Regions from separate parts of the Roseovarius sp. THAF9 genome, predicted to be linked through region 4. Evidence: riboswitches for the same ligand, from Rfam matches in the RefSeq annotation. Region 4 holds a riboswitch; each other region holds the start of a gene.

The links. Region 4 has a riboswitch for thiamine pyrophosphate ahead of thiD (bifunctional hydroxymethylpyrimidine kinase/phosphomethylpyrimidine kinase). Riboswitches for the same ligand answer to the same signal wherever they lie in the genome.
Region 1: another riboswitch for thiamine pyrophosphate. It lies ahead of thiB (thiamine ABC transporter substrate binding subunit); the one in region 4 lies ahead of thiD (bifunctional hydroxymethylpyrimidine kinase/phosphomethylpyrimidine kinase).
Region 2: another riboswitch for thiamine pyrophosphate. It lies ahead of thiC (phosphomethylpyrimidine synthase ThiC); the one in region 4 lies ahead of thiD (bifunctional hydroxymethylpyrimidine kinase/phosphomethylpyrimidine kinase).
Region 3: another riboswitch for thiamine pyrophosphate. It lies ahead of FIU86_RS05805 (FAD-dependent oxidoreductase); the one in region 4 lies ahead of thiD (bifunctional hydroxymethylpyrimidine kinase/phosphomethylpyrimidine kinase).

Annotation. Positions count from the first base shown of each region.
Region 1 is NZ_CP045404.1:3,698,050-3,703,448, forward strand. Features, by position in the region: gene FIU86_RS18145 (phosphoserine transaminase) at 1-624, opposite strand, end outside; gene serB (phosphoserine phosphatase SerB) at 1,073-1,945, shown strand; TPP riboswitch at 2,227-2,338, shown strand; gene thiB (thiamine ABC transporter substrate binding subunit) at 2,372-3,364, shown strand; gene FIU86_RS18160 (thiamine/thiamine pyrophosphate ABC transporter permease ThiP) at 3,340-4,896, shown strand; gene FIU86_RS18165 (ATP-binding cassette domain-containing protein) at 4,883-5,399, shown strand, end outside.
Region 2 is NZ_CP045404.1:1,663,542-1,668,940, reverse strand. Features, by position in the region: gene FIU86_RS08210 (hypothetical protein) at 1-1,103, opposite strand, end outside; gene FIU86_RS08205 (cytochrome c biogenesis CcdA family protein) at 1,168-1,920, opposite strand; gene FIU86_RS08200 (sulfurtransferase TusA family protein) at 2,025-2,252, shown strand; gene FIU86_RS08195 (phasin family protein) at 2,448-2,813, shown strand; TPP riboswitch at 2,877-2,997, shown strand; gene thiC (phosphomethylpyrimidine synthase ThiC) at 3,105-4,904, shown strand; gene FIU86_RS08185 (ribonuclease E/G) at 5,062-5,399, opposite strand, start outside.
Region 3 is NZ_CP045404.1:1,176,438-1,181,836, forward strand. Features, by position in the region: gene FIU86_RS05785 (HesA/MoeB/ThiF family protein) at 1-997, opposite strand, end outside; gene FIU86_RS05790 (thiamine phosphate synthase) at 976-1,572, opposite strand; gene FIU86_RS05795 (thiazole synthase) at 1,569-2,342, opposite strand; gene thiS (sulfur carrier protein ThiS) at 2,346-2,543, opposite strand; gene FIU86_RS05805 (FAD-dependent oxidoreductase) at 2,527-3,522, opposite strand; TPP riboswitch at 3,619-3,720, opposite strand; gene FIU86_RS05810 (peptidoglycan-binding protein) at 4,049-5,005, shown strand; gene FIU86_RS05815 (exopolysaccharide biosynthesis protein) at 5,241-5,399, shown strand, end outside.
Region 4 is NZ_CP045404.1:55,438-60,836, reverse strand. Features, by position in the region: gene pncB (nicotinate phosphoribosyltransferase) at 1-2, opposite strand, end outside; gene FIU86_RS00275 (PLP-dependent aminotransferase family protein) at 48-1,247, opposite strand; gene FIU86_RS00270 (exo-alpha-sialidase) at 1,329-2,492, opposite strand; gene thiD (bifunctional hydroxymethylpyrimidine kinase/phosphomethylpyrimidine kinase) at 2,651-3,475, opposite strand; TPP riboswitch at 3,512-3,600, opposite strand; gene smpB (SsrA-binding protein SmpB) at 3,841-4,317, shown strand; gene FIU86_RS00255 (hypothetical protein) at 4,415-4,705, shown strand; gene sseA (3-mercaptopyruvate sulfurtransferase) at 4,787-5,399, shown strand, end outside.

The DNA.
Region 1 (5,399 bases), 430 kb from region 4:
GCGGGGGCTCAGGATCAGCATCCCGTGCGCCGCCTCGCCGCCCAACACCTTCTGCCAAGAGAACGTCACCACATCCAGCTTGTCCCACGGCAGGTCCTGCGCAAACGCCGCAGAGGTCGCGTCACAGATCGTCAGCCCCTGACGGTCCGCCTTGATCCAATCGCCATCCGGCACGCGCACGCCGCTCGTCGTGCCGTTCCACGTAAAGACCACGTCATTGTCCGTATCCACGCCGTTCAGATCGACGATCTCGCCATACTCGGCTGTCTTGACCTCGGCATCGAGCTTCAGTTGCTTCACCGCATCGGTGACCCAGCCCGCGCCAAAGCTTTCCCAAGCCAGCATCTCGACCTTGCGTTCGCCAAGCAGGCTCCACATCGCCATCTCGACCGCGCCGGTATCGGACGCGGGCACGATGCCGACCTTGTAGTCGTCGGGAATCCCCAGCACCTCGCGCGTGCCGTCAATCGCGGCCTTCAGCTTGGCCTTGCCCACGGCGGCACGGTGCGACCGGCCCAACGGGGCGTCGTTAAGCTTGCTCAGGTCAAAAACGGGGGGTTTGGCACAGGGGCCGGAGGAAAAACGCGGATTCGCCGGCCGCGTCGCCGGGTAGTCAGTAGCCATTGCTGCTATCCTTCCAGATAAGCGCCCCTCGTTGGGGAGGGGTGTCCCAATTGTCTGGATACGCCTGTCGCCCGCAGCCCGCAAGCCTAGAAATCGCTTGCCAGCGGCAGTTCAGTGTACGGATGCGACCCGGACGGCTATCATAGGAAACTTCGTTTCGGCGCGCGTAGGGTGGGTGAAAACCCACGCGCTCCATCCCAAGCCGCGTGGTCGCCAGACCGCGGGATGGCGACCGCCAGCACTTCAGGGCACTTTATGTCAGCTAAATCCGGAAAACTTTTGATCGGCGCGCCGACGTCTCCCAATCGCCAGCTCGTCCGGGCGGTCTGGCGATCGCGCGGCAGCGCAGTGAGCTGCGCCTTGATTCCGCGCGGCCAATCATCCCCACCTAGAACCCCACCCCAACCTGCGCTATGCCGCACCTTAAGCGCACAGCGGAGACGCCCCCATGTTCACCACCACCCTCATCGCCCCTCCGGGCACACTCGACCCCGCCCTGGTCGAGAACCTGCGCAACGCCTGGGGCGGGTTCGACGCCCGCTGGCTCTCGCCCGACGAGGCGGCGGAGTTCGACATGGCCGCGCTCCCCGACAACCAATGGGAGGTCTGGGACAACCTGCAAACCCTGCGCACCGACCTTGTCGTCCAACCGTCCGAAAACCGCCGCAAGCGCATGTTGCTGGCCGACATGGACAGCACCATGATCCAGCAGGAGTGCATCGACGAACTGGCCGAGGAGGCCGGCGTCGGCGCTCATGTGAAAGACATCACCGCCCGGGCCATGAACGGTGAACTCGACTTCGAAGGCGCCCTTCTGGAACGCGTCGCGCTTCTGAAAGACCTTCCCGAAGACGTCATCGCCGAGGTGCTCGACACCCGCATCACCCTCATGCCCGGCGGCGCCACCCTGCTCGCTACGATGAAGGCCCACGGCGCCTACACCGCCCTCGTCTCGGGCGGCTTCACCGCCTTCACCTCGCATATCGCGACATTGCTCGGCTTTGACGAGAACCGCGCCAACACCCTGCTTGTCGAGAACGGCAAGCTCACCGGCGACGTTGCCCGTCCCATCCTGGGGCGCGCGGCCAAGGTGCAGGCGCTCGCCGACATCACCGCCCGCCTCAACATCTCCGACATCGACGTGCTGGCGGTGGGCGACGGCGCGAACGACCTCGGGATGCTCGCCCGCGCCGGCAGCGGCGTCGCGCTCCATGCCAAGCCCTCCGTCGCCGCCGAATGCGATCTGCGCATCAACCACGGCGATCTCACGGCGCTCCTTTACCTGCAAGGTTACGACCGCAACGATTTCCAGATCCTGTAGGGTGGGCGAAAGCCCATGCGCCCTCGGTCAGCCCGCAACAGTCCGCACACCCCGTCCCGGGCGTGACCCGGAACCTCACCGGCTGTGGCAACCGTCAACCTGCTCTTACTTCGCCGCAACCCCGCGCTGTACGTTTACTCTGCTACCAGCGACGCCAACACCGACGCGATACCACCCGAATACCGACGCGATACCGACGTCATTCCGGGCCTTCCGACGAGATTAACCTTCCGATTCGCCAATTCGCCTTGTCCCGCCCACGGCTTGCCCCTACGTTCCTCTTTGAAACCTCGGGGTGTCGACCGGCCAAGACCCGGCGACTGAGATGCACATCGCGAACCCGTTGAACCTGAACCGGCTGACACCGGCGGAGGGAAGGTCATGCACCCGCATCGCGCCGCCCCTTCCGCCGAAAGGGAGGATGCCATGAAACGCCTTGTTTTCACTGCGGGATGTCTGCTCACCGCCACGTCCGCGATGGCGCAGGACTCAAGCGGGACGCCCGAACTGACCGTCTACACCTATGACAGCTTCGTCGCCGACTGGGGCCCCGGCCCGCAGATCGAAGAGGCGTTCGAGGCCACCTGCAACTGCGATCTCAATCTCGTCGGCGTCGAGGACGGCGCGGCCCTTCTCGCCCGCGTCCGGCTGGAGGGGCAGAATACCGACGCCGACATAGTCCTCGGCCTCGACACCAACCTGATGGCCGCCGCCAAGGACACCGGCCTTTTCGCCGAACACGGCCAGTCCCCCGACCTCGATCTGCCGATCTCTTGGGACGACCCGGTCTTCCTGCCCTACGACTGGGGCTATTTCGCCTTCGTCCACGACAAGGACATGGACGCGCCCAAAAATTTCAAGGCCTTGGCCGACAGCGACACCTCCATCGTCATCCAGGATCCGCGCTCTTCCACGCCCGGCCTGGGCCTGCTGATGTGGGTCAAGACCGCCTATGGCGACGAGGCCCCGGCGATCTGGGAAGGCCTGTCGGACAACATCGTCACCGTCACCAAGGGCTGGACCGAAGCATACGGCCTTTTCCTCGAAGGCGAGGCCGACATGGTGCTTTCCTATACCACATCGCCCGCCTATCACCTGATCGCCGAGGAGGACGCCAGCAAGACCGCCGCCGCCTTCGACGAGGGCCATTACATGCAGGTCGAGGTAGCCGGGAAACTGGCCTCTACTGACCAGCCCGAACTGGTCGATCGCTTCCTCGCGTTCATGCTGACCCAGGACTTCCAGTCCGTCATCCCGACGACCAACTGGATGTATCCGGCCAAGGAGCTTGAGGGGGGCCTGCCCGACGGATTCGACACCCTGATCCAACCGGAAAAATCCCTGCTGCTCAGCGCCGAAGAGGCCGCCGCCGCCCGCGATGCAGCGCTGGATGAATGGCTGAACGCGCTCAGCCGCTAAGCGCCAGACCGGGATGGAGCGCCGCCGCCCTCGTGGCGGTGCTCATCTTCGGGGCGCTTCTGGCGGTCGCCCTGCGCGCCGAAACCGGGCGCGGCTTCAATGCTGCCGACTGGGCCGCCCTGCGCTTCACGCTGGTACAGGCCACCCTATCAGCCTTGTTTTCCGTGCTTCTGGCCATCCCCGTCGCCCGCGCCCTCGCCCGCCGCCGGTTCCGCGGCCGTAGCCTGCTGATTGCCCTTCTGGGCGCCCCGTTCATCCTGCCCGTGATCGTCGCCGTGCTCGGCCTGATCGAGGTCTTCGGGCGTGGCGGCTGGGTCAGCGCGGCCCTCGGCACGCTCAGCCTGCCTCCGGTGCAGATCTACGGGCTTCACGGCGTGGTCCTCGCGCATGTGTTCTTCAACCTGCCGCTTGCCACCCGCCTTGTCCTGCAAGGCTGGCAGGAAATTCCCGCCGAACGTTTCCGCCTTGCCACGCTTCTGGGCATCGATGGCTGGTCGATGTTCCGCGTGATCGAACTGCCCATGCTTCTGCGTCTAGTCCCCGGCGCCTTCACCGTGATTTTCGCCATCTGCCTCACCAGCTTTGCGGTCGCGCTCACCCTCGGCGGCGGGCCGCGTGCCACCACGATAGAACTCGCCATTTACCAAGCGTTCAGGTTTGACTTCGATCTTGGGCGGGCCGCGCTTTTGTCCGCCGTGCAGCTTGGCCTGACGGTTTTCGCCGGTGGCATCGCCCTCTGGCTGGCGCGCGGCGAAGGGTTCGGCTCCGGTCTCGACCGCGGGTTGCGCCGGTTCGACGGAAAAACGACCACCGCGCGGTGCATTGACGCGCTGTTCATCCTTGTCGCGGCAGTCTTCCTGCTCGTGCCGCTCATGGCCATCGCTCTGTCCGGCCTACCCGGCTTTGCCGACATGCCGGGCCAGGTCTGGACCGCCGCGCTCACCTCCCTATGGGTCGCCGCGCTCAGCACGGTCCTGCTGCTGTGCATGGCCTTGCCCATGGCCACCGCCATCGCGACAGAACGGGGCCGTATGGTTGAAATCGCGGGCCTTCTCGGCCTCGCCGCCTCGCCGCTCGTGATCGGCACCGGGCTCTTCATCGCCATCCGGCCCTATGCCAACCCCCAAGCCTTCGCGCTTCCCGTCACCGCGCTGGTCAACGCTATCACCGTCCTGCCCTTCGCGCTGCGCATCCTCGTGCCCCGCGCCCGCGATATCATGGCGCGCCAAGGCCGTCTCGGCCTGTCTCTCGGCATGGCCGGTTTGCCTTTTTTGCGCCATGTCCTGCTGCCCCGCCTGCGCCCGCAGATCGGCTTTGCCGCCGGTCTGGCCGCCGCCCTCTCGATGGGCGATCTCGGCGTCATCACGCTCTTTGCCGACCCGGACGTGGCCACCTTGCCATTGCAGATCTACCGCCTCATGGGCTCCTACCAGATGGAGGCCGCCGCCGCCGCGTCCTTCCTTCTGCTGATCCTGTCCTTCGGAGTCTTCTGGCTGCTGGACCGTGGGGGGCACCGCCATGCTGAAACTTGAGGGCGCGACCATCCGCAACGGCAGCTTCGCGCTGACCGCCGACCTCACCGTGCCAGACAGCGCGACCGTCGCGGTGATCGGCCCCTCCGGCGCGGGCAAGTCCACCCTGATCGAAGGGATCGCGGGCTTCCTGCCCGTGAAGCATGGCCGCATCACGTGGGACGGCATCGACATCACGGATCAGCCCCCGGGCGCCCGCCCCGTCGCCATGCTCTTTCAAGAGGACAACCTCTTTCCCCACCTGACGCTCGCGCAGAACGTGGGCCTCGGCCTGTCGCCCAACCTGCGCCTGTCGCAGGACGACAGGACCCGCGTCACAGCCGCGCTCGACCGTGTCGGTCTCGCCGGCATGGACACCCGCAAACCCGGCGAACTGTCGGGTGGCCAGCGCAGCCGCGCCGCACTGGCTCGCGTCATGCTTCAGGACAAGCCGCTGTTATTGCTCGATGAACCCTTCGCCGCGCTCGGCCCCGCCCTGCGGATGGAGATGCTCGACCTCGTGG
Region 2 (5,399 bases), 1.6 Mb from region 4:
CGGAAGAAGCGCCAGCGCAGGGCCTTCCAACGTTCCGGGCTGAGGGTCTGGGTGAAGGCCGCCGAGAGGATCAGGGGCCAGCGTTGATTTTCCGGCGCAACGCCGGAGACGGCGACGGGATCGCAGAGCGCGAAGGCGCAGCCGTCGCCGGGGGCGGTGACGTCGACCCAGGCGAGTTCCTCGCGGGTCGAGAGGTAGTGCAGGTCTGCGCGGAGGCGGTGGGCGTCTTTCAGGAAGGACACCATAGGAACGACCTGCCCCAGCGTGAGGAACGAGAGTGTCGGGCCGTTTTCCGGCATGCGGCCTGCCCGGATGAGGTCCGCGAGGATGGAGACGCCCAGATGCGCGCCGGAGGAATGGCCGACCACCAGAACCTCGTCCACGTCCGTGGTGAGTGCGGCGGCGATCTCGGTGGTGAATTCGGCCATGCGGGCCTCGAGCTCGGGCGGGTTGGCGCCCTTGGACTGGGCCGAATAGGCGTAGTCGTGCATGAGGTAATAGGCGAAGAGCTTGTTGTCGCGGGCCTTGAACCAGCGCAGAAGCAGGTAGGCTGCGACAAGGCTTATGGGAATTCCAGCATAGATTGCAAAGGTGAAACCGTCGGAAAACCACTGATCGGGCTTGCGAAACAGGGCTTCCCACCCTGCGACAAATCCGTACCAGACGCCGAAAGCAAGCAGCAGCGCCAGCGCCAGTTGCACCAGCAGGAACCCGACTGGGTAGAGGGCCGCGATGACCGGCCCCTTGCGCAGGCGCATCAGACGAAAGAGCGCGCCGGAGGCGATATAGGTCCAGGCGGTGCGGATGAGTTGCAGGTAGGTGCCGGCGATGCCGCGTTCCATGCTGTCGCGGACAATGTCGGACCAGACCAGCACGTCGAACTCGGTATGGATGTCGTGCCCGTCGATATACGCATCCACTTGCCAGCCATAGCGGCCTTCGGAGGTCCGGGCCGACAGGGCGAGGTCATAGCCCGAGAGGCCCGCCTGTTCCGCGCCCTCCTTGCGGTAGAGCTCGCGGTAGCGGCGGGGATGGATGGGATCGTATCCCGGTAGGTAGAACACCCGGCGGCGGGTGACGGGGGCTTGGGTGGGGCTGCTCATGCCAGACCTGTCTTGGCCTCTTCTTGCTGCCACATTAGCCCATTATTGGGGCGAGAGTAAGGCTTTAGCCCACCAGTGCCAGCGCCGGGAACATCTCGAGCAGCCAGTAGGAGAAGGCGGCGAACCCACCCGTCAGCATCAAGAGGCCGATGGTCCAGAGGAGCAGGCCCATGATGCGCTCGATCTGATCCATGTGGCGTTTCATCCAGGCCATCAGGCCGGTCAGGCGCGGCAGGAACGCGGCGACCAGCAGGAAGGGAATGCCAAGCCCCGCGGCATAGACCGCGAGCAGCAGCGTGCCGCGGGTGACCGAGGCTTCGGACGCCGCCAGAGACAGGATCGCGCCCAGCTGCGGGCCGATGCAGGGCGTCCAGCCGAAGGCGAAGGCGAGACCGAGAATATAGGCGCCGAACGTGGTGCCGCCCTTGTCGCCCACGTCGAGGCGCGCCTCGCGGTCCATGATGCCGATGCGGAAGATGCCAAGGAAATGCAGGCCGAAGATCATCACGATGAGGCCCGCGGCGGTGTTGAAGTAGTCCTGGTATTGCAGGAACGCGCGGCCAAAGGTCGAGGCGGCGAAGCCGAGGAACAGGAACACGGTCGACAGGCCCAGCACGAAGAAAAGCGCGGGCAGAATCGCCTTGTTGCGCGTGGTGCGCTCGGACTGCAGGTCGGTCACGGTGACGCCGCTCATGTAGGCGAGGTAGGGCGGCACGATGGGCAGTACGCAGGGGCTGAGAAACGAGAAGACGCCGGCCACGAGCGCGATGGCCATGGCGGGGATCAGGGTGGCGTCTATGAGATCGATTCCGAACATGCCTTTCGTCTAGTGCAAAATTCGGGGGGCGTCACGCGGCGTGGGGTCACGGGCGGGTCACATCTCGGTGGACAGGCTGTAACGGTTGGATTACCTCCACGCGCATGAGCGAACCTGAGACCATCGACGCCGTGGGGCTCTTGTGCCCCCTGCCCGTGCTGAAGCTGCGCAAGCGGATGAAGCCGCTTGGTGCGGGCGAGGTGGTGGTGCTGCGGGCGGATGACCCGGCGGCGGTGATCGACGTGCCGCATTTCTGCGCCGAGGCGGGGCATGAGCTGATCGAGACGGTCGAGGACGGGGCTGTTACGCTTTACCGGGTGCGCAAGGGCTGAAACGCGCGGGGTGCGACAACGGCGCAGGGGGCGGCAGGCCGGTTGCGCTGTACCTCAGGGGAGCCACGTCATATAATTGTTACGTTCCCGAATGGCGCGAGGCGCGTGTTTCGGTGTGTTGTGCCAGATCGGAAGACGTTCCCGCAAAGACCGCGCCACCGCGGCCTTTGCCGAAGCTCGGAAGGAGTGGCGCAGATGGCAAAATCGACGAAGAAACCCACCGAAACCCCGGACGCGACCGACCCGGCCCATGCTGGCATGGCGGCCGCGATGGCCGCGTTCAGCCCGGTGGCGACGACCGCATGGTTCGACATGGTGCAGGAAAGCATGCGCTTCATGTCCGAACGGCTGGAGAAGGACCTGGAGGCGCAGCGCGCGATGCTGGCCTGCAAAACGCCGCAGGAGCTGATGCAGGTGCAAAGCGATTTCATGAAGAAGGCGTTCACGGACTATACCGAAGAAACGCGGCGGATGATGGAGATGATGGGCGTGGCGATGAAGGTGGATATCAAGGACACCGCCCCGACGACCCGGCGCAATTACGACGATGTGCCGGTCTGATCCGCACCGCCCAAGACTTTTCCCGATTGTCCGTTGAAATGACGGCGGCGCTTCGCTAGCCTCTCGCTTACGCAGGGGGGTCCCGCCCAGGGGACTGAGAGGCTGACAGGGCATGTGCCCGGTGACGCGACCCTTTGAACCTGACCCAGTTGACACTGGCGTAGGAAGCTAGGATCGCATCCCCGGACATCCGGGCACTGTTTTCCGAAGACGGGGCGCATCGCCCCCGCGTTTCCCTCAAGCCACGACTCATCTGGTGTCTTTTCGAGTAATCGCTTGAGGAGCGCCAAAATGAACGTACCCAATCCCAAGATCACCACGGGCGAGCTGCCCGCGTCGCGCAAGATCTACGTGAAAGGCACGCAACACCCCGAGATCCGCGTGCCGATGCGCGAGATTTCCGTGCATCCCACGTCCGGCGAGGAACCCCTGCCCGTCTATGACAGTTCCGGGCCCTATACCGACCCGAATGTTCTGACCGATATCCGCGAAGGGCTGCCCCGCCTGCGCCGCGACTGGATCGAGGCGCGCGGCGATGTCGAGGAATACGAGGGCCGTCATGTGAAGCCCGAGGATAACGGTTTCGTCGAAGGCGACCGACTGACGCCGGAATTTCCCAATATTGCCGCACCGATGCGGGCCAGGGACGGCAAACCTGTCACCCAGCTGGCCTATGCCCGTGCTGGCATCGTGACGCCGGAGATGGAGTTCATCGCGATCCGCGAGAACCAGATGCGCGAGGCCGTGTCCGAAGCCCGCGACGGCAATGACTGGGGCGCCAATATACCCGATTACGTGACGCCCGAATTCGTGCGTAACGAGGTGGCCGCGGGCCGGGCGATCATCCCGGCCAACATCAACCACCCCGAAAGCGAGCCGATGATCATCGGGCGCAATTTCCTGGTGAAGATCAACGCCAACATGGGCACCTCCGCCGTCACATCCTCGATGGAGGAGGAAGTGGACAAGCTGGTGTGGGCAATCCGCTGGGGCGCGGACACGGTGATGGACCTTTCCACCGGGCGCAACATTCACAACACGCGGGAATGGATCATTCGCAACAGCCCTGTGCCGATCGGGACCGTGCCGATCTACCAGGCGCTGGAGAAGGTGAACGGGATCGCCGAGGACCTGACCTGGGAGGTGTTCCGTGACACGCTGATCGAACAGGCGGAACAGGGCGTGGATTATTTCACCATCCATGCCGGCGTGCGGTTGCACATGGTGCCGATGACGGTGGACCGGGTGACGGGCATCGTGTCGCGTGGCGGGTCGATCATGGCCAAGTGGTGCCTGCACCATCACCGCGAAAGCTTTCTCTATGAGCATTTCGAGGAGATCTGCGACATTTGCCGGGCCTATGACGTGTCGTTCAGCCTTGGCGACGGGCTGCGGCCCGGGTCCATCGCGGATGCCAATGACGAAGCGCAGTTCGCCGAATTGGAGACGCTGGGCGAATTGACCAAGATCGCCTGGGCCAAGGATTGCCAGGTGATGATCGAGGGGCCGGGCCATGTGGCCATGCACAAGATCAAGGAGAACATGGACAAGCAATTGGAGTGCTGCCACGAGGCGCCGTTCTATACGCTTGGACCGCTCACCACGGATATCGCGCCGGGGTATGACCATATCACCAGCGGGATCGGCGCGGCGATGATCGGCTGGTTCGGCTGCGCGATGCTGTGCTACGTGACGCCGAAGGAGCATCTGGGCCTGCCCGACCGGGACGATGTGAAGACCGGCGTGATCACCTACAAGATCGCGGCCCACGCCGCCGATCTGGCCAAGGGTCTGCCCGGGGCGCAACGGCGCGACGATGCGCTGAGCCGCGCCCGGTTCGAGTTCCGCTGGGAGGATCAGTTCAACCTGTCGCTGGACCCGGAAACGGCGCGGGAGTTCCATGACCAGACCCTGCCAAAGGAAGCGCACAAGGTGGCGCATTTCTGTTCGATGTGCGGGCCGAAATTCTGCTCGATGCGGATCAGCCACGACATCCGGGCCGAGGCGCAGAAGGAAGGAATGGAGAAGATGGCCTCCAAGTTCCGCGAAGGCGGGGATTTGTACGTGCCGGTGGACGAGACGAAGGAGTGAGCGCCGGGTGGACCCGGCGCTCATCCCGGACCTGATCCGGAATCTCTACGGTCGGGGGTCCCGGGTCAGGCCCGGGACGGGCGGGTCTTGGACCGCCGCGCAGCACAAAAAAACGCCGGGGTCCTGCCCCGGCGTTTCATGTTTCAGTCAGAGCAACTTAGCTGCCGAAGGACCACCAGCCCTTGCGCTTGGGCTTGTCCTCGGCCGGCTCGGGCGTAGCGGTCTCGGCCCTGTCGGCGGCCTCGGCGGCGACCGGCTCGGGCTTCTTGCGCGGAGCGCGTTTGCGGGCCGGCTTCGCCTCGGGCTCGGATGAGGCTTCGGCGGCCTCGGGTGCCGGCTCTGCCGCCGGCTCGGGCGTTGCCTCTGCGGTCGCCTCTTCGGGCGCAGGCTCTTCCTTTTTCTTGCGCGAGCGCGGCTTGGGCTTCGGCTTCTCCGCAGGTTTGTCCTCGGGCGCGATCTCGGCCGTCTCGGACGGGGTCTCGGCGGCGGCCTCTT
Region 3 (5,399 bases), 1.1 Mb from region 4:
TGCCTGGCGTGTTGCCGGCCGCGACAAGGGCGATTTCGCCGGGCCAGCGTTGGCGCAGATGTGTGGCGGCCTGCCACGCGCGCAGGCCCGAGCGGCATGCGAAGACCGCGCGCCCGCCGTCGGGCGGCACAAGGCCGGCGCCGCTTGTGAAATCATCGAGAGGAATGCGCTGCGCGTGGGGCGAGACGGGGTTTGGCGCTTCTTCGGGGGGACGCAATTCGACCACGAAATCGCGGGCGGTGATCTGGCTGGCGGCGATGAAGCGCAGGTCGGCGGCAGGCTCGGGCGCGGCGTCGAAGCGAAAGCCGCAACTGCGATAGCCTTGCATGTCGAAGGTCAGCACCTGGCCCAGCGGCGAGGGTGTCTGCCCGGTCAGGCAGGCCAGCGCCATCTGCGCCTGTGCCGCCCCGATCATGCCGACGACCGGCCCCATGACGCCCGCCGTGGCGCAGGTCGCGGCGCGATCGGGCAAGTCGGGGAAGACGGCGCGCAGGGAGGGCGCGGTGCCGCAGAAGCCGCCCGCGTAGCCTGATACGCCCAAAACCGAGGCGCTGATGAGCGGCACGCCTGCGGCGCGGCAGGTGTCGGACAGGATATAGCTGACCGCGAAGCTGTCGGCGCAATCGAGCACAAGCGTCGCCTGCGCCACGAGGTCGGACACGTTGACCGGATCGAGCGGGGCCAAGACGGTGTCGATGGTACAGTTGGTGTTGAGGCGGCGCAGGGTGTCGGCGGCCGCCTCGACCTTGGGACGGTCGATATCGGCCTCGCGAAAGAGCGTCTGGCGGTGCAGGTTGGTAAGGGAAACCGTGTCGCCATCAACCAGCGTCAGGTGCCCTACGCCAGCACCGGCCAGGTATTGCAGGACAGGTGCGCCCAGCCCGCCTGCGCCGACCACCAGCACATGCGCCGCATCCAGGGCGGCCTGTCCGGCCTCACCCATCCCGGGCAGGCAGATCTGGCGGGTGTAGCGGTTCATCTTGTCGCCGCCAGCCATTCGCGCACCCGCGTTTCGGGGCTGTCGTTGAGGGTGATATCGGTAACCGCCGCCACAACGTCGGCGCCTGCTGCAAAAGCACCGGGAGCGCGGTCGACGGACATGCCGCCTATGGCGATGAGTGGAAGGTCGCCAATCAGGCCGCGCCATTGCGTCAGGCGGTCGAGGCCCTGTTCGTGCCACTTCATCTTTTTCAGAATGGTCGGATAGATCGGGCCGAGGGCGATATAGTCGGGTTTCAGTGCCAGCGCGCGGTCGAGTTCGGCCTTGTCATGGGTGCTGATACCAAGGCGCAGGCCAGCATCACGGATGGAAGATATGTCAGCGGTATCAAGGTCTTCCTGTCCAAGATGAATGTAGGTGCAGCCAGTGTCGATGGCCTCGCTCCAATGGTCGTTGACGATGAGCGTGCAGCCATGCGCGTCGCAGACTGCCTTGGACCGCAGGATGTGGTCGCGCAGGGTGTCCGGTGCCGCGTCCTTCACGCGCAGTTGCACCAGCTTGATGCCAAGAGGCACGAGGCGTTCGATCCAGTCGGCGCTGTCGAATATGGGATAGAAGGGGTCGAGCGTCATTCGAGGAACGCCTTGCCGATGATCGGAGTCGACGGGGCGGCCATGTCGCGCGGCTCCATCGGGTCGGCGGATTGGGCGAGTTTCCCGGCCTTGAGGGCAAGCGCGAAGGCTTCGGCCATCGCCGCCGGGTCGCCCGCCTTGGCCACGGCGGTGTTGAGAAGGATTGCGTCATAGCCCAGCTCCATCGCCGCCGTCGCCTGTGAGGGCAGACGCAGACCTGCGTCGATCACCAGTGGCACGTCTGGGAAATGCGCCCGCAGCGCGCGCAGGCCGAAGATGTTGTTCAGGCCCAGCCCCGAGCCGATCGGCGCGCCCCAGGGCATAAGCACTTCGCAGCCGGCGTTGAGCAGGCGGTCGGCCACGACGAGATCTTCGGTGGTGTAGGGAAAGACCTGGAAGCCGTCCTCGGTCAGGATGCGCGCGGCCTCGACCAAGCCGAAGACATCTGGTTGCAGGGTATCTTCCTCGCCGATGACCTCCAGCTTGATCCAGGGCGTGTCGAACACCTCGCGCGCCATGTGCGCGGTGGTCACTGCCTCTTTCACGCTGTGGCAGCCGGCGGTGTTGGGCAGGATGTGCACGCCCAGATCGCGGATCAGGTTCCAGAAATCCTGGCCCGCGCGGTCCTGCCCACTTTCGCGGCGTAGCGAGACGGTGGCGACGCTGGCGCCGCTGCGCCGGAACGCCTCGGCCAGGATGGCGGGCGAGGGGTATTGGGCGGTGCCCAGCATGAAGCCGTTGGCAAGCGTGGTGCCGTAGAAGTCGCGCATGGCTCAGCCGCCCTGCATGGGCGCCAGCACTTCGATGCTGTCGCCTTCGGCAAGCGTGTGGTCGGCGCGCAAAGGCGCGGGCACGAAGGTGCCGTTGACCGCCGTCGCCACCTTGGCGTCGCCGTAGCCATGGGCCGCAAGAAGGTCAGCCAGGGTGGCGACCTCGGCAGTCACGGGCGTGCCGTTAAGCTGCAATTTCATCGGAAACCTCCGGTGTCTTGTCGTGAAGGATCAGGTCCGCGACCATACGGGCCAGCGCGGGAGCCAGCAAAAAGCCGTGGCGGTAAAGCCCGTTGGCGCGGATCAGTGTGCCGTCGCGGCGGATGCGCGGCAGGTTGTCGGGAAAGGCGGGGCGGCTGTCGACGCCGATCTCGACCACTTCGGCCTCGCCGAAGGCCGGGTTCAGCGCATAAGCCGTGCTGAGCAGTTCCAGCATGGCGCGGGCGGTGACGTTGCGTCCGGCGCGGCCCTCGACCATCGTGGCGCCGAGCATGAACATCCCGTCGCCGCGCGGCACGACGTAGATCGGCACGCGAGGGTGCAGCACGCGGATTGGACGTGACAGGGTCACATCGGGGCAGGAGAGGATCAGCATCTCACCTTTCACGCCGCGCAGATCGGTCAGGGCGTCGCGCGCGGCAAAGCCGCGGCAGTCAACCGTCAATCCCTTGGCGGCAAGGGCGTCCGGGTCGGCCTCTTCCTGTCGGAAGGTGGCACCGTCGGCAATGAGGCTGTTGTGGAGTGTCGCCAGCGCGGCGCGAGGGGCGAGATGCGCCTCGCTCTCGAAAAAAAGACCGCGATCAAAACGCGTGCCGAGGTCTGGTTCCAGTTCGGGAATCTCGGGGCCGGTGACGGCGCGGTGGCCCGTTGTCAGCCGGGCAAAGCGCGCGAGATCGGCCTTGTCGCGGCCCGGTGAAACCACTAGCGAACCGCGCCGGATGACGCAGTCGGTATGGGCCTTCCACCAATCGGCGGCCTCAGCCCCGAGGCGCAGCACGGGTTCCTCGGCGCTCTCGCCTTCACAAAAGGGGGCGAGCATTCCCCCGGCCCACCACGAACAGGCATGCGGCCCGGGCGTTGCGTGGCGGTCGATCAGAGTCACTGCCACGCCACGATCCAGCAGGGTGCGGGCCACGCACAGACCGGCGACACCGGCGCCGATGACGGTCACGGATGTCATGCCGGCGGGCCTGCTGCGGGCGTGGTCAATCGCTGTGTCACTGGCGCGTCTCCATGTCTGGGGGCGTGCCAACGTAAGAATGAGCCTGTGCCTTGCTTGCACATTCTACCCGTTCCCTACGCCGGTATTGCCCGGATCAGGTTCGACGGGTCGGTGCGCGCACCTCTCAGCCCTTTGCGGGCCCCCCGACGGATGAATTTTGCGGTCCGGCATCCTTGGTGTGCGCGGGCGCCGCATCGGTTGCATAGATAGTTCAGCGATGCGCGTGCTGCAACGTCTGATGCGCAATCTGGCCAATCCGGTGCGCGCCCAATTGGCCCGCCGGCGCGGCAGCGGTTGGCATTGCGCCGCCGTCGACGGGGCCGTTTCACGGGCTCAACCTTGACGTTCGGGCCCTTGCACGCCTTATTCTGCGCATAGGATCATGGAGGGCGATGTTGTGACAGGCGCACGCGGTTTGTTCAATCTTCGGTTTCGAGCGGGTGTCCGGATTTGCGCGGCGCTGACGCTCGGGGCGGGTGGAGCAATGGGTCAGACGCAAGGGGCAGAGCCGCTTCCCGAGCCACTGCCGGAGCCGCCGGTCACCGCGACGCCTCTCGAGGACTCTGCACCGGCGCAGGGCGGCGCCGGCATCGACGTGACCGGGGCGGATGCGGACCGGGCCGATCCTGCCGCCAACGGCGCGGCGGATGACGAAGACCGTGCAACAACGGCGCAGGTGCCCGAGGCGGACGTGCTGCCCGAACCGGCGACGACGCGCAATGATCCGCTGCCACTGGACCAGCCCGGCACGGCGCGCCCTCTGCGGGACCAGATCGCCGCCTGTTACAACGGTGCGACAGGCTCCGACGGCGATGACGCGGTTACGATCAGCTTCGTTCTGGACAGTGCGGGCCTCTTGCGGGGTATCCCCCGGCACGTGGGCGACGAGGCGCAATCAGCGATTCACCGGCGGCTGTTTCTGGATGCCGTCGTGGCACTGGAAGACTGCGCGCCCTATACTGTCAGCGGAACCGAAACGACCTATGAGGCGACGTTCACGCCTGAAACGGTGGGCACGGTCAACATCGTCGAGTCCGCCCCGCTGGTGACGGAGCCGGAGGTTCTGGGCACGGCGCGGGTGGATCCGACGGCGCTTGCGACCGAAGAGATCGAGGCGGCGCTGGACCTGTCGCGCAGCGAGCGCCGCGAGATCCAGAACCGCCTGCGCCTGGTTGAGCACGATCCCGGCGGCGCAGACGGCGTCTTTGGACCGAATACCCGCACGGCGATTACGTCGTGGCAGGCGGAGCAGGGCTTCCCGGTCAGCGGATATCTCGACGATTTTCAACTGACCGCCCTTCGCGAGCAAAGCGAGACCGAGTACCAAGCGTTCCTGCAAACTCAGCCCAAGCCGAAGCCCAAACGCAAGGCCAAGCGCGTGCGGGTCTGCAAGCGCGGGGTGTTCGGCGTGCTTTACGATTGCCGTTTCGTCTGGCGCTAGGCATACTGGAACATCACTCATCCTAAGCTCCGGGGGCAGTACCTGGGCCAATGCCACCGTCCTGACGGGAAACAGCGGGCGGGGCAGTTTTTGCGGGAACTGAATTTGGGCATCGGCGTTATATCCGCGATACAAGAAAGCCAAAGATGCATCACAGACAATCTGCAAGATTTCCTGGCCCGGCTCCGCGCCTCGAATTTTGGGACGGATCCTTTACATTGGCCGGTGGTGGTGAGTGCTCGGAAGACTGCGCACCGTGACCCGCACCACCGAAGTATCGAGTGCCCATCCTCTGATGGACGTGATCGAAAGGATCCGGTCGGTGGCCGACAAGCCGGAGGTTTCCCTGGGTTCGATCCTGGAGGCCGCCGGGCAGGCCGGGGTTCTGCCCCTG
Region 4 (5,399 bases):
ATGGCGGCCTCCGGGTAGTCATGTTGCCGCCCGTTAGAGCAAAAGGGTCAGGTCTCCGCAAGCGCGGCGCGGGTGGCGGTGGCCAGCCGCTCGATGCCGGTCGCCAGCTTGTCCTCGGTATTGTAGGTAAAGTTGATGCGGATCGAACTGTGGTCGCGCCCCTCCGGGTCGAACACCGACGACGGCGAGATGCACACCCCATGCTCCAGCCCCACCTCCATCAGCCGGTTGGTATCCAGCGCGGGGTCCTTCGCCGTGGCCCAGACGAACATGCCCCCCGTGGGCCGCTCCCATGTGAACAGGTCGGGCAGATGTTCGTCCATCGCCGCACACAGCGCATCGCGCCGCGTGCGGTAAAGGTCGAGGATACCCGGCAGCATGTCATCGGCCAGCCCGGTGGCGAACGCGTCATGGGTGATCTGCTGGCACAGGCCGCTGGTGCACATGTCGGCGCTCTGCTTGGCGGCTTTCAGCACTTCGATCATCTCGGGCGCCGCGATGATCCAGCCGATCCGCAAACCCGGCGCCAGCTCCTTGGACACCGTGCCAAGATAGATCACCGGCCCGTCATATGGCGCCCCGGCCTCCTCGGCCGACAGCGTCAGCATCCGCGGCATCGGCGCGTCGTCATAATAAAGCGTGCCGTAAGGATCATCCTCGATCAGCCACGTGCCGGTCGCGTGCGCCGCATCCACCAGCCGCCGACGCGTCGCCGCATTCACCAGCTTGCCCGTCGGGTTCGAGAAATTCGGCACGGTATAGGCAAACTGCGCGCCGGTCATCGCCGCCACCGGGTCAAGGTCATTCGCCTCCAGCCGCATCGGGCGATAGACCGGCTGGCGCGGCCGCCAGTTGTCCAACGCCCCCAGATAGGCCGGCGTCTGCGACGCAACGGTGCTGCCCTCCTCCAGCAACACCGTGCCAATGAGGTTCAGCGCCTGCGCCCCGCCCGCTGTGATCAGCACGTTGTCGCGCGTCAGCGTCAGGTCCCCTTCGGAATACCGTGCCGCGATCAGGTCGCGCAGCTTGGGCAGGCCCGCGACAGGGGCATAGGCCAGCGTCTCATCCGCATGATCGGCCACGGCGGACGTCGCCAGCTTCGTCATGTCCTCGACCGGCCAGATCTCGGTCCCCGGCAGGCCACCGCCAAGGTTGACCAGCCCGGGAATACGCCCGGCGGCCAGGAAGGTGGCGGTCACGTCGTTGGTGTCGTCAAGCCATTTGGCAAAGGCGGGGCGCTGGGGCATCGGCTGTCTCCCGAAGTCGTGCAAGGGGTCGCGGCGTGCATAAAGGAAAATGAACGACTGTTCAATTCCCGTACTGCGCGCTCAGTCGGCAGGCGCGAACGCCTCGACCGACAGGATGGTGGGCATGTGCCGCGCAATCTCGCGCCAGCTGTCGCCCTCGTCAAGGCTGGCAAAGACAGACCCCGAATTGGTTCCGAAATACAGCCCCGGCGTATCCAGCGTATCCCCCGCCATGGCCTGCCGCAGCACGGTGAAGAAACAGTTCTTTTGCGGCAGCCCCTCGCGCAGCGCCTCCCACGTCTCGCCCCCGTCGCGCGACCGCCAGACGGCGCAGGCCGCGTCGGGCGGATACCGCCCCGCCATGTCGCCATTCAGCGGCAGCGTCCAGATCGTGCGCGGATCGCGCGGATGTACCCGGATCGGAAAGCCGAAGGTCGACGGCAGACCCGGCGTGATGTCGTCCCACGACCGCCCGCCATCAGAGGACCGCCAGACGCCGTGATGGTTCTGCTGATAGAGCAGGTCCGCGTCGCCCGGGGCGCGCATGATGTTATGCACGCAATGCCCGGTCTCACCGCCGCTCGGGGCGGCGGGATGGTCATGCGCGCCGCAGGCCTCGGCATTGGACAGCCGGTTGCGCCGCTCCCAAGTCGCCCCGCCGTCCTCGGTGGCAAAGACCCCGGCGGCGGAAATCCCGATCCATTGCTTTTCGGGCGCGCCGGGGTCGAACACGATCGTGTGCAGGACCAGTCCCGCCGCCCCGGGGTTCCAGTCCTTCGCCGACGGATGCGCGGTCAGCGCATCCACCTGGGCCCATGTCCGGCCATGATCGGTACTCTTCAGAAGGGTCGCGGGCTTCGTCCCGGCATACAGCGTCCCGTGCGCGAACCCCAGCGACCAGACCTGTTCAAAGGCGTCGTCGAACGGCAGCGGCGCGTCGGTCCAGCCGATCATCTCGGCAAAGCCCGGATCGTGCGCCGCCCAGTCATCCATCTGCCCGCGCGTCAGGCGCTCCAGCGTCCAGGACCGGCCCCGATCCTCTGACCGCCACACGCCTGCCCCGAAAAACGCACCGCCACCCCCGGCCCAGATCGTGCCGGTGTCGGGATCGCCCGCCATGTGGTTGATGCACCAACCGTCGCAATGCGGGCCGGTCACGTCCCAACTGTCGCGGCCCGCGCCTGCGGACAGGATAAAGGCACCCTTGGTGGTCCCGACAAGAAGGCTGACGCTGGGAGAAGGCATGGCACGGGGCTCCGCTTGGGTTGCCAGAGCCTACCACGTCCCGCCGCGATTCCCGAGAGCGGGAACCGGCCGATCCGGATCCGCCAAAGGCAATCTTGTTTCCATCGGGTCAGAGGTCCCGGATCAGGTCCGGGGCGGGGTGCGCTCTGATACGAACGTCACGCCCATATCCCCGCAAAATGATGCGTCGGCCCATGGCCCGACCCGACATCCAGCGCTCCGGCCCCGGCAATCGCCCGCGCGACATAGGCCTTGGCCTCGGCCACCGCCTCGGGCAAAGGGTCTCCCCGCCCGATCCGGGCCGCCAGCGCCGCCGACAGGGTGCATCCCGTGCCGTGGGTGTTCCGCGTCGCCACCCGCGCGCCCTCGAACCAATGCACGCCACCCGCATCAGCCAGCACGTCCGGGCTGCTCTCGCCCTCAAGGTGCCCGCCTTTCAGCAGCACCGCGCCACAGCCCAGCGCCCGCAACGCCTCCGCCTGTTCGGCCATCGCCTCCCGCGTCACCGCCTCGTCGCAGCCCAGCAACGCCGCCGCCTCCGGCACGTTCGGCGTGATCACCGCCGCCTTCGGCACCAGCGCTTCGCGCAGCGCCACCACCGCGTCCTCGGCCAAAAGCGACGCGCCCCCCTTGGCCACCATCACCGGGTCCAGCACCACCGGCACGTCCGGCAAGGCGTCCGCCACCGCCCGCGCGATCTCTGCCGTGGCGATCATTCCGATCTTCACCGCGTCGATCCGCACATCCTCGGCCACCACCCGGATCTGATCCGCCACGAAGTCCGGCGGCACCATGTGCACGCCCTGCACGCCTTGGGTGTTCTGCGCCGTCAACGCCGTCAGCACCGCCATGCCGTAGGCTCCGTTCGCCGAGATCGCCTTGAGATCGGCCTGCACGCCCGCCCCACCCGACGGGTCCGAGCCCGCGACCGACAGGATGTTGGCAATCCGGCCCTTGGCTGTGTTCCTTGTCTCGAGGGTCATCCGGCTCCTTTCGAGGCGACGAAAGGCTGGGTCCGACCGGCTCCGGTCCCGCCTTCCTCCGCCAGCATGATCTGGTTCAGGTTCAAAGGGTGCATCTCAGCCCGAAGGCGCCCCTGGCTCGGACGTCAGGATAAGCGCGGGCGGCCCTCTGTCAACCGCACCGGCACGGCGCGCAACGCGCGGCGTCTTTACGAAAGGGGTTCGCGTCCGTGCACCAACGCGATACAGTCGGACATACCGACGCGATACCGACGCGGTTTTCGACTTCTTCCCAGTGTTAACTTTTCGATTCGGCCACAAGGGGTTGGAAGGTGGACCTGCAGGGGCTATCTTCGTTTCTTGCACGTTCCCAAGGCAGGCCCGACATGGTGAAACCCAAGATCAACCCGAACTACAAGGTCGTCGCCGAGAACCGCAAGGCGCGGCACGACTATGCCATCGAGGACGATCTCGAATGCGGAATGGTGCTCGAAGGCTCCGAGGTCAAATCCCTGCGCCAGAAGACTTCCAACATCGCCGAAAGTTACGCCGCGGTCGAGGATGGCGAGCTGTGGCTGGTCAACAGCTACATCGCCCCCTACGAACAGGCCGTGCCTTTCGGCCACGAGGACCGTCGCCGCCGCAAGCTCTTGGTTTCCCGCAAGGAAATGGCGCGCCTTTGGAACGAGACCCAGCGCAAGGGGATGACCCTCGTGCCGCTGGTGATGTATTTCAACGACCGCGGTATCGCCAAGATCAAGATCGGCATCGCCAAGGGCAAGAAGAACACCGACAAGCGCCAGACCGAGGCCAAGCGCGACTGGAACCGCCAGAAGCAGCGGCTTTTGCGCCACGGTATGTGACGCCTTTGGTTTTCGCCCTCCGCGGCTGACGCGCCATTTGCTACTATCTTGCCCGTGTCGCGCCACCCGCGCAGCCTGGAAGGGGAAGACCAAAGGCATGGATCTACTGCTCAGCCTCATTGCCGGCGCCATCGGCGGCAACGTCGCCGGCGGCCTTGTTCCCCGCTTCAATCTCGGCCTCATGATCAACTCTTTCGCCGGTGTTCTCGGCGGCGCCCTGGGCGGCCATGCCCTTGGCTTGCTGGGCTTTGGCGGCCTTGCGCAAACCGCGCCCGACAGCGCCGCACTCGACCCCACGGCACTGACGACTCAACTGGCCGCGGGAGGACTGGGCGGCGGCGCCTGCCTTCTGGCCGCTGGTCTGCTGCGCAATCTGCTGACCCGCTGACACTGGGCACAGCACACCCCGCCCGCTTGCACTGTCCCGCGTCCCGCGCTACGTCAATAGCAACGGTTTCAGGGGGCTGTCATGGCAAACGACGATCCGAAAACACTGGTATCCACCGATTGGCTGGCGGCGCATCTCAATGATCCTGACCTGCGGGTTCTGGATGCCACCTATTTCCTGCCGGGCGTCGAGCGCGACGCGAAAGCGGAATACGACGAGGCCCACATCCCCGGCGCCCGGTTCTTTGATATCGACGACATTTCCGACCATCGCTCCGACCTGCCGCATATGGCGCCTCCGGTGGAAAAGTTCATGTCGCGCCTGCGCCAGATGGGCGTGGGCGACGGTCACCAGGTGGTGGTCTACGACAGCCACGGCCTCTTCTCGGCGGCCCGTGTCTGGTGGCTCTTTCGCCTGATGGGACAATACGACGTGGCGGTTCTGGACGGCGGCCTGCCCAAGTGGCTGGCCGAGGGCCGCCCGACCGAGGACTTGCCCCCGATGATCCGCGACCGGCACATGACTGTCCGGCGCGAGGCGCACCGGGTCAAGGACGTGACGCAGGTCGCCTCGGCGTCCAAGCTGGGCGACTACACCATCCTGGACGCCCGTGCGCCCGGTCGGTTCCGGGGTGACGAGCCCGAACCGCGCGAAGGGCTGCGCGCCGGGCACATCCCCAACTCCCGCAACGTGC